Regions from separate parts of the Oceanisphaera ostreae genome, predicted to be linked through region 2. Evidence: predicted binding sites of a transcription regulator. Region 2 holds the regulator's gene; the other holds the start of a gene.

Region 1 (4,001 bases), on a different contig from region 2:
TTTGTACTTACCAATAAGATTTTTTCGCTCTTATCTCATCTTAATTTTTCCGTGGGTTCCGTGGATTCCGTGGCAAAGAGATTTTAGGTTTGGTGTTAGACATTAAGGACACTTTCATGAGCAATGATGTAGCGCCTAGTGTGGTTGATATTTTAATTGTTGAAGACGATGCCGGTTTGCAAGAGGCGTTGCAAGATACGCTGTTGTTGGCAGGGTACTCGTGCGCGGCTGCCAGTAGCGCTGAAGATGCTATTGTGTATTTGCAACAACATACAGCCAAGCTAGTGATTACCGATGTACAAATGGCGGGCATGGATGGCTTAGGGTTGTTGGAGTGGATCAACCGCCGAATACCTGGTTTGCCGGTGTTGGTGATTACGGCGTATGCACAGGTGTCGGGGGCAGTGGCGGCGATTCGTGCGGGAGCCGTCGATTATTTGGCGAAGCCGTTTACGCCCGATGCGTTGCTGGCGGTGGTGTCGCGCTATTTAATGCAGCCCGCAAATAATAATGGTGACCCAATAGTGGGCGATGCCAGCAGCGTTCAGCTCTTACAATTGGCCACTCGCGTGGCAGAGTCGGGCGCGAGTGTGATGATCAGTGGCCCCAGTGGCACCGGTAAAGAGGTGTTGGCGCGATTTATTCATAATAAATCGGAACGCGCTAATGCCGCTTTTGTGGCGATTAACTGCGCTGCTATTCCAGAAAACATGTTGGAAGCTACGTTATTTGGTTATGAGAAAGGCGCCTTTACCGGTGCGGTGCAGACGAATCCGGGCAAGTTTGAGCAGGCTAACGGTGGCACCATCTTGTTGGATGAAATTACCGAGATGGACTTAAACCTGCAGGCTAAGTTGCTGCGGGTGTTGCAAGAGCGCGAAGTGGAGCGCTTAGGCGGGCGCAAAACCATTGCGCTTGATGTGCGTGTATTAGCCACTAGTAATCGCGATTTGCGTAAAGCGGTGAGCGAGGGGCGGTTTCGGGAAGACTTATTTTATCGGTTAAATGTGTTTCCGCTGCATTGGCCGGCGTTAGTGGAGCGCCCTGGCGATATTGTGCCATTAGCGGAGTATTTGCTGCAGCGCTATGCCAAAGAATTGGGCCGCGGGCCATTACAATTAAATGAACAAGCCAAGGCCAAATTGCAGGCGTGGCACTGGCCGGGTAACGTGCGCGAGCTGGGTAATGTGATGCAACGGGCGCTTATTTTGGCTCAGGGCCATGATATTGCCGCCGCCGATATTTTGCTGGATGATTTGCATGCGCCGGCAAAAGTGCCGTCAGCTATCATTCACACCCGTGACGATAACGGGAATAGTGAGCGTGGCAGTCATTCTGCTGTGGCCAATGAGCCTCAAGGAACGGATTTAGGCAGTGAGTTGGTGAGCCAAGAACAGCAAATTATTTTGCAAGCCTTGCAGGTTTATGGTGGCAGCCGCCAAGAGGTAGCCGAAAAGTTGGGCATTAGCCCCCGCACCCTGCGCTATAAACTGGCGCGGATGCGCGAGGCCGGGGTGGAGGTTTAAACACAGCGCCAAGCTAAGAGAAAGCCGTACGCTCTACGTCATACGCCTTACGACAAAACCAAACCGTATTTTCTTTAACGTATAGCGTACAGCGTTAAACGTACAGCTTTCACTTAGCTGTGTTTTTGGGGCTGTTGTATATATACTGGCCCGTTGTTTGCATTACCTTGTTATCTTCTTTACCTTCTGTTGTTTTAAATTTAGGGGAGCCTCTGACTATGGATATTAAAGCCTCGGCATTATTATCAGAAATGCAGGCGATGCAAAGCGAGCTGCAACCGTTGGCACCGGCTAATAATATTGCGCCGCAACAAGACTTTTCTGCCGTGCTGTCTCAGGCGGTGAACAGTGTGAACGGGCTACAGAAAAGTACCGACTCGTTGCGAACTCGTTTCGAAATGGGCGACCAAGCGGTTAGCTTAGAAGAAGTGATGATTTCGTCGCAAAAGTCGAGCCTCGCCTTTGATGCCACGGTGCAAGTACGTAACAAGGTCGTAGAAGCGTATAAAACTATTATGAATATGCCGGTATGAGGATGTAATTGGTGGCTGATAATCCGTTGGTTAATGCCGACAAATCTGCACTAGCCACCAGCGAGGGCAATTCACTGGAGGCCGAAGAGCAAAAAAGTACGCCTCTTGCCTTGCTGGGCAATGCCGACATCTTGCGTCAGGTCATTATTGTGCTGGCGCTGGCTATTTGCTTGGCGTTGGCGGTTTTTTTGTTGCTGTGGGGCAAAGAGCCCGAAATGCGCCCGTTGGGCGTGTATAACAATCAAGAATTGATTGAGACTCTCGATTTTTTAGATGCACAAAAAGTTGATTATCAAATAGAAGGCAGCACGGTTCTGGTGCGTGCCGATAAGTTTTCTGACATTCAGTTAAATCTACGCCGCTCGGGGCTGAGTCAAGCGCCGCCTGAAGGCGACTCCATTTTATTATCTGACCCGGGTTTTGGCATTAGCCAACGCTTAGAGCGTGAGCGGCTTAATTTGAGTCGAGAACGCCAGCTGGCACGGGTAATAGAGCAGTATAATAGTGTGGCTCAGGCGCAAGTGCTGCTGGCCATCCCCCGTGAAAACGTCTTTGTGCGCGATAAGCGACAACCCAGTGCTACGGTGTTACTTAACTTGCGCCGGGGCAGTACGCTGCGTCAAGAAGAAGTGGACTCTATTGTAGATACGGTGGCGTCTGCGGTGGCAGAAATGTCGCCAGACAAGGTGACGGTGACCGACCAAAATGGGCGGCTGCTAAATTCTGGCTCACAAGATCCGTTATCGGCCCGTACCCGTCGAGAATTTGAACTGCAGCAAAAGCAAGAACGCGAATACCGACAAAAAATTGACTCTATTTTAAGCCCAGTGTTGGGTTTGGGTAACTACACCGCCGAAGTAGACTTGCGACTCGACTTTACGCGTAAAGAACAAACCGTAAAAACCTATAACCCTGACCAACCTGCAGTGCGATCAGAAATGGTCATGGAAGATAGCACCTCGGGCTTAGGCGCGCTGGGTATTCCGGGGGCATTAACCAACCAGCCTCCGGGGGAGTCGGATATTCCCGAAGATGCCACCGGATTAACGGCTCAAGAACAACGTCGTCATGACCGTTCGCGCAAAGAAGCGACCCGTAACTTTGAACTGGACACCACTATTCGTCACAGCCAAAGCTCGACCGGTGAGATTAGCCGGTTATCGGTGTCGGTGGCGGTGGATCATAAAACCATTATTAATGAAGATGGCACCACAGAGCGAGTAGCGCTTAATCAAGAAGAGTTGGTACGCATCGATCGCTTGCTGCGTGGCGGCTTAGGCTTTGATGTAAGCCGAGGCGATGCTATTGAAGTGGTAGCGGTACCCTTTAATCGCCCGGTAATGGACGATATTTTTGGGGTGCCGTTTTATGAAAAAGCGTGGTTTATGCACCTGTTGCGCATTATTGGCGCGGTGATCGTGCTGGTGGTGCTGCTGCTAACGTTGGTGAGGCCCATGGTACGCCGCTTGTTGGGTAACGAAGAGTTGCCGGATAAAGTTGATTTAGATGGCCAAAACGCCTTGTTGGGTAGTGAAGATCTTACTTTGTTAGCGCAACAAGCCGAACAAGACGAAGGCATGTTTGGTATTCGTGAAGGGCGCTTGCAGTTGCCTGACTTAAATAAAGATGAAGATGTGTTGTTGGCTATTCGAGCGTTAGTGGCCAATGAACCCGACTTGGCAGCACAAGTAATAAGAGACTGGGTGAGAGCTGATGACTGATAAAGAACAGCTAATGGTGACCGATGAGCAGCGAAAGCTACTTGATAATATTACCGGTACCGAAAAAGCCGCTTTGCTGATGCTCAGTTTGCGCGAAGAAGATGCTGCGCAAATATTTCGCCACCTCGACCCCAAACAAGTGCAGCGCCTTGGTATGAAAATGGCGGCTGTAGGTGATTTTGGTCCCGACCGCGTAGGGGCCGTACACCGTTTGTTTATTG
Region 2 (4,001 bases):
CTCCCGCTTTAAATATAGAACGGCTAGAACTAAATAGGCCGTTATTCAGCCTCGTTGAAGCGGTCGGCGACGAGGCGAGAAACGGCGTTCATGGCCGCTTCAGCATCTTGCCCTTCGGCGACCACTCGAATGGCGTGACCTTGAGCGGTTTCAAGCATGAGTAGGCCCATCACGCTATTAGCGGGGGCCTGCTTTTCTTGGCTACACACCGTAACTACGGCATCAAATTGTTGGGTTAATTGTACTAACTGAATAGCCGCACGAGCATGCAAACCGAGTTTGTTAACGATTTTTAGGTCGCGTTCAACCCTCAACATGGTGTTTTTCCAGAGTGCGGTGACGTAACTGTACACTCTTACCCATTTTTTTGAATGATTGTGTCAGCTGCTCCACTAAATATACCGATCTGTGTTTACCACCTGTGCAACCAATGGCCACGGTAACGTAGCTGCGGTTGTTGCGTTCAAGGTGAGGCATCCACGTGACTAGTAGATTTTCTATTTGCCACAAATATTTAGTGACCTCGAGCTGACTGTTTAAATAATCGGCTACCGGCTCGTCTCGGCCGGTAAAGGGTCTTAGCTCGGCTATCCAGTGCGGATTGGGCAGAAAGCGGGCATCAAATACGAAGTCTGCATCTTGAGATATCCCATACTTATAGCCAAAAGATTCAAACACCCAATTTAGCTCGCGCTCTTTTTTACCTAAAATACGGGCGCGAATAATTTCGCTGAGATCATGAATGCTGAGATCTGAGGTATCGATACGTAAATCAGCCGCTGAGGATAAGGGCGCTAATAAGTGCGTTTCTTGGCGAATGGCTTCGTCTAAGGTGAGACTAAGTCGAGACAAGGGGTGAAGCCGGCGCGTATCGCCAAAGCGGCGAATAAGGGCCGCATTGTCGGCGTCAATAAAGATATTGGATAAACTCACGCCGTCCATCTCTCGGACTTCGGCTAAACAGGTTTCCATTTTCTCGCTGCTGTCGGGCAGGTTGCGCACGTCAACACTCACCGCCACCTCGCCAGGCTTATCGCGGCGCATTTTCACCAGATCGGGTAAGAGTTCTACCGGCAGATTATCGACACAGTAATAGCCCAAATCCTCGAGTACCCGCAGTGCTACGGTTTTTCCCGAACCAGAACGACCACTGACGATTACCAGCTGCATAGTATCCTCCTCAGGAAGAAATCATGATTTGATAGAGTTCGTCATCAGTGCTGGCTTGACGTAACTGTTTACAAATTTGTTTGTCGCTGAGTTTTTCAGCAATCAATGATAGGGTTTTAAGGTGCTGCTTACACTCCTGTTCAGGAACGAACAGTGCAAATACCAAACCGACGGGTTGATTGTCGATGGCATCGAACTCCACCGGCTCGGCAAAGGTAAGTAACACCGCGGTTGCCCGGTTTTCATCGCTAATACGGCCATGAGGAATGGCAATGCCATTACCTATGCCCGTGGTGCCCATTTTTTCCCGTGCTAACAAGCAGTCAAACAACTGTTGGCTGTTAACGTTAAGGTGCTGGGCTGCCAGCTCGCTGATGATTTCCAGAGCGCGTTTTTTGCTCGTGCAGGGGACGACACTGCGAGTGCAGTCCCTGCTCAGTATGTCGGCGACTTCCATGATTATTTTTGCTTGAGCTTCTCTTTGTGTTTAATGACTTGGCGATCGAGTTTGTCAAACAAACTGTCAATGGCCGCGTACATATCTTCATGCTCGGCGTTGGCGAAAACTTCTCCACCGCTGAGGTGAATTTTAGCTTCAGCCACTTTGTGTAGCTTTTCTAGAGTAAGAACGACGTGTGCGTTGGTCATATGATCGAAATGGCGCTCCAATCTAGAGAACTTGCTGTTGACGTAATCACGCAGCGAGTCGGTAATTTCTACATGGTGTCCAGTCAAATTTATTTGCATAACGTCTTCCTTCTAGGTCTGCCTACATTAGGCGTTTACGCTGATTGGAAGGGGGGATGGCTAGCGACTCTCGATACTTGGCAATGGTCCGCCTAGCCACCTGTATCCCCTGTTCAGCCAATAATTGCGCGATTTTACTGTCACTTAATGGCTTAACTGGATTTTCTGCTCCTACTAGCTTCCTGATTAAAGCGCGAATCGCAGTAGAAGAGCACTCTCCGCCAGTATCTGTGCCTACATGGCTGGAGAAAAAATATTTTAACTCAAACACACCTCGAGGCGTGTGCAAAAATTTCTGGGTGGTTACCCGCGAGATAGTGGATTCGTGCATTTCTACCACTTCTGCCACCTGGTTAAGCACCATGGGCTTCATCGCCTCTGCCCCATACTCGAAGAATGCCTGTTGTTGGTCAACAATACAATTAGCAACCTTGAGCAAGGTCTCATTTCGGCTCTCTAAACTTTTGATAAACCATTTCGCATCTTGTAGGTGATTGCGAATAAATTGGCCGTCTTCTCTACTTTTAGCTCCGGTGGCCATGGCGGCATATGTTTGATTGAGTCGCACTTTAGGCATGGCGTCGATATTGAGTTCAGCAACCCAAACCCCTTTGCGTTTACTCACCACCACATCGGGGATCACATACTCAGAGCTGGACTGCAGTATGCGGTTGCCAGGTCTTGGTTCAAGCTGCTGAATCACCGCAAGCACATCTCTGAGTTCGTCTTCTTTAAGCTTAGTCTTACGCTGCAGAGAGCGGTAGTCCCGGTTGCCAAGTAAGTCCATGTGGTGCTCAATCACCAACAAGGCTTCGCGTAGCCAAGGGGTTTCAACGGGTAAAGACTCCAGTTGAATGCGCAAGCACTCTTGTACGCTACGTGCGGCCACGCCTAATGGGTCAAAGTGTTGAATGCGTTTTAAAACCGCTTCTACCTCGTCCGCCTCAATATGTTGCTCTCCGCCCGTCACACTGGCCAGCAGGTCGTCTATGCCGAGGCTAAGGTAGCCTGCTTCATCAATCGCATCAATGATGGCTAAGGCAATGGCTTGGTCGATATCACTAAAGGGGGTGAGCTGCATTTGCCATAACAGATAGTCCTGCAGGGTTTCGGTGGTTTCCCCTTGGTAGACGGTTTCTTCTATGCCCTCGGGAAGTCCGGCACTGCCGCTACCACCCGCGGATGCGGTATAAATATCATCCCATTGGGTATCCATGGGCAGCTCATCAGACAGCTGATGCTGCTCCATGGCTTTATCAGTGGCTAGTTGCTCATTTTGCTGGGGGGCTACTTCTAATAAGTCTTGGCTTCCTTCTTCCTCTGGCTCTTCTTGTTCGAGCAAAGGGTTATTATCCAAGGCGAGCTGAATTTCTTGCTGTAGCTCTAAGCTAGACAGCTGCAACAATCGAATAGCTTGTTGCAGCTGGGGAGTCATGGTCAGTTGCTGACCCATGCGTAATTGAAGAGTTGGCTTCATCGTTGAAAAAGTCCTTCCATGTCAACCGCTGGGAGCACCGGCGGCACAGCTAAAGGCTGAATTGCTCACCAAGATAGACTTTCTTGACCTGCTCGTTGTTGAGTATCTCTGCAGGTGTACCAGCGGCAATGCGGTGGCCATGGCTAACGATATAGGCCCGTTCGCATACATCGAGCGTTTCACGCACGTTATGGTCGGTGATCAATACGCCTAAGCCTCTGTCTCTCAAGTGCAGTATGATTTTTTTAATGTCGAGCACCGAGATAGGGTCAACACCCGCAAACGGCTCATCGAGCAAAATAAAGCGCGGGTCGGCCGCTAATGCGCGGGCAATTTCAACCCGTCGCCGCTCGCCGCCCGATAGGCTCATGCCGGTGTTGTCGCGAATATGCGTAATATTAAATTCTTCGAGCAGTTGCTCCATTTTTTCTGTGCGTTCGCTGGCGGTTAAATTTTTGCGCGTTTCTAGCACCGACATTAAGTTGTCAGCCACGCTCAGACGTCGAAAAATAGAGGCTTCTTGTGGCAAGTAACCAATGCCCGCTTGGGCACGCACATGCATGGGCTGATGACTAATGTCTTGATCATCGATGGTGATGCTGCCTGC

The links. The regulator sigma-54, encoded in region 2, starts transcription at its own class of promoters, with help from an activator protein. The targets are predictions, from matches to a motif close to TGGCACNGTTTTNGCTT.
Region 1: a site for sigma-54 is predicted at 1,673-1,689, ahead of fliE (flagellar hook-basal body complex protein FliE). Genes of this name have one in related genera too.

What each region holds. Positions count from the first base shown of each region.
Region 1 is NZ_JBHTJS010000003.1:50,749-54,749, reverse strand. It holds gene ACFQ1C_RS01605 (sigma-54-dependent transcriptional regulator) at 117-1,526, shown strand; gene fliE (flagellar hook-basal body complex protein FliE) at 1,745-2,059, shown strand; gene fliF (flagellar basal-body MS-ring/collar protein FliF) at 2,071-3,780, shown strand; gene fliG (flagellar motor switch protein FliG) at 3,773-4,001, shown strand, end outside.
Region 2 is NZ_JBHTJS010000004.1:35,853-39,853, forward strand. It holds gene ACFQ1C_RS01855 (HPr family phosphocarrier protein) at 42-317, opposite strand; gene rapZ (RNase adapter RapZ) at 304-1,170, opposite strand; gene ptsN (PTS IIA-like nitrogen regulatory protein PtsN) at 1,181-1,627, opposite strand; gene hpf (ribosome hibernation promoting factor) at 1,630-1,917, opposite strand; gene ACFQ1C_RS01875 (RNA polymerase factor sigma-54) at 1,940-3,394, opposite strand; gene lptB (LPS export ABC transporter ATP-binding protein) at 3,444-4,001, opposite strand, start outside.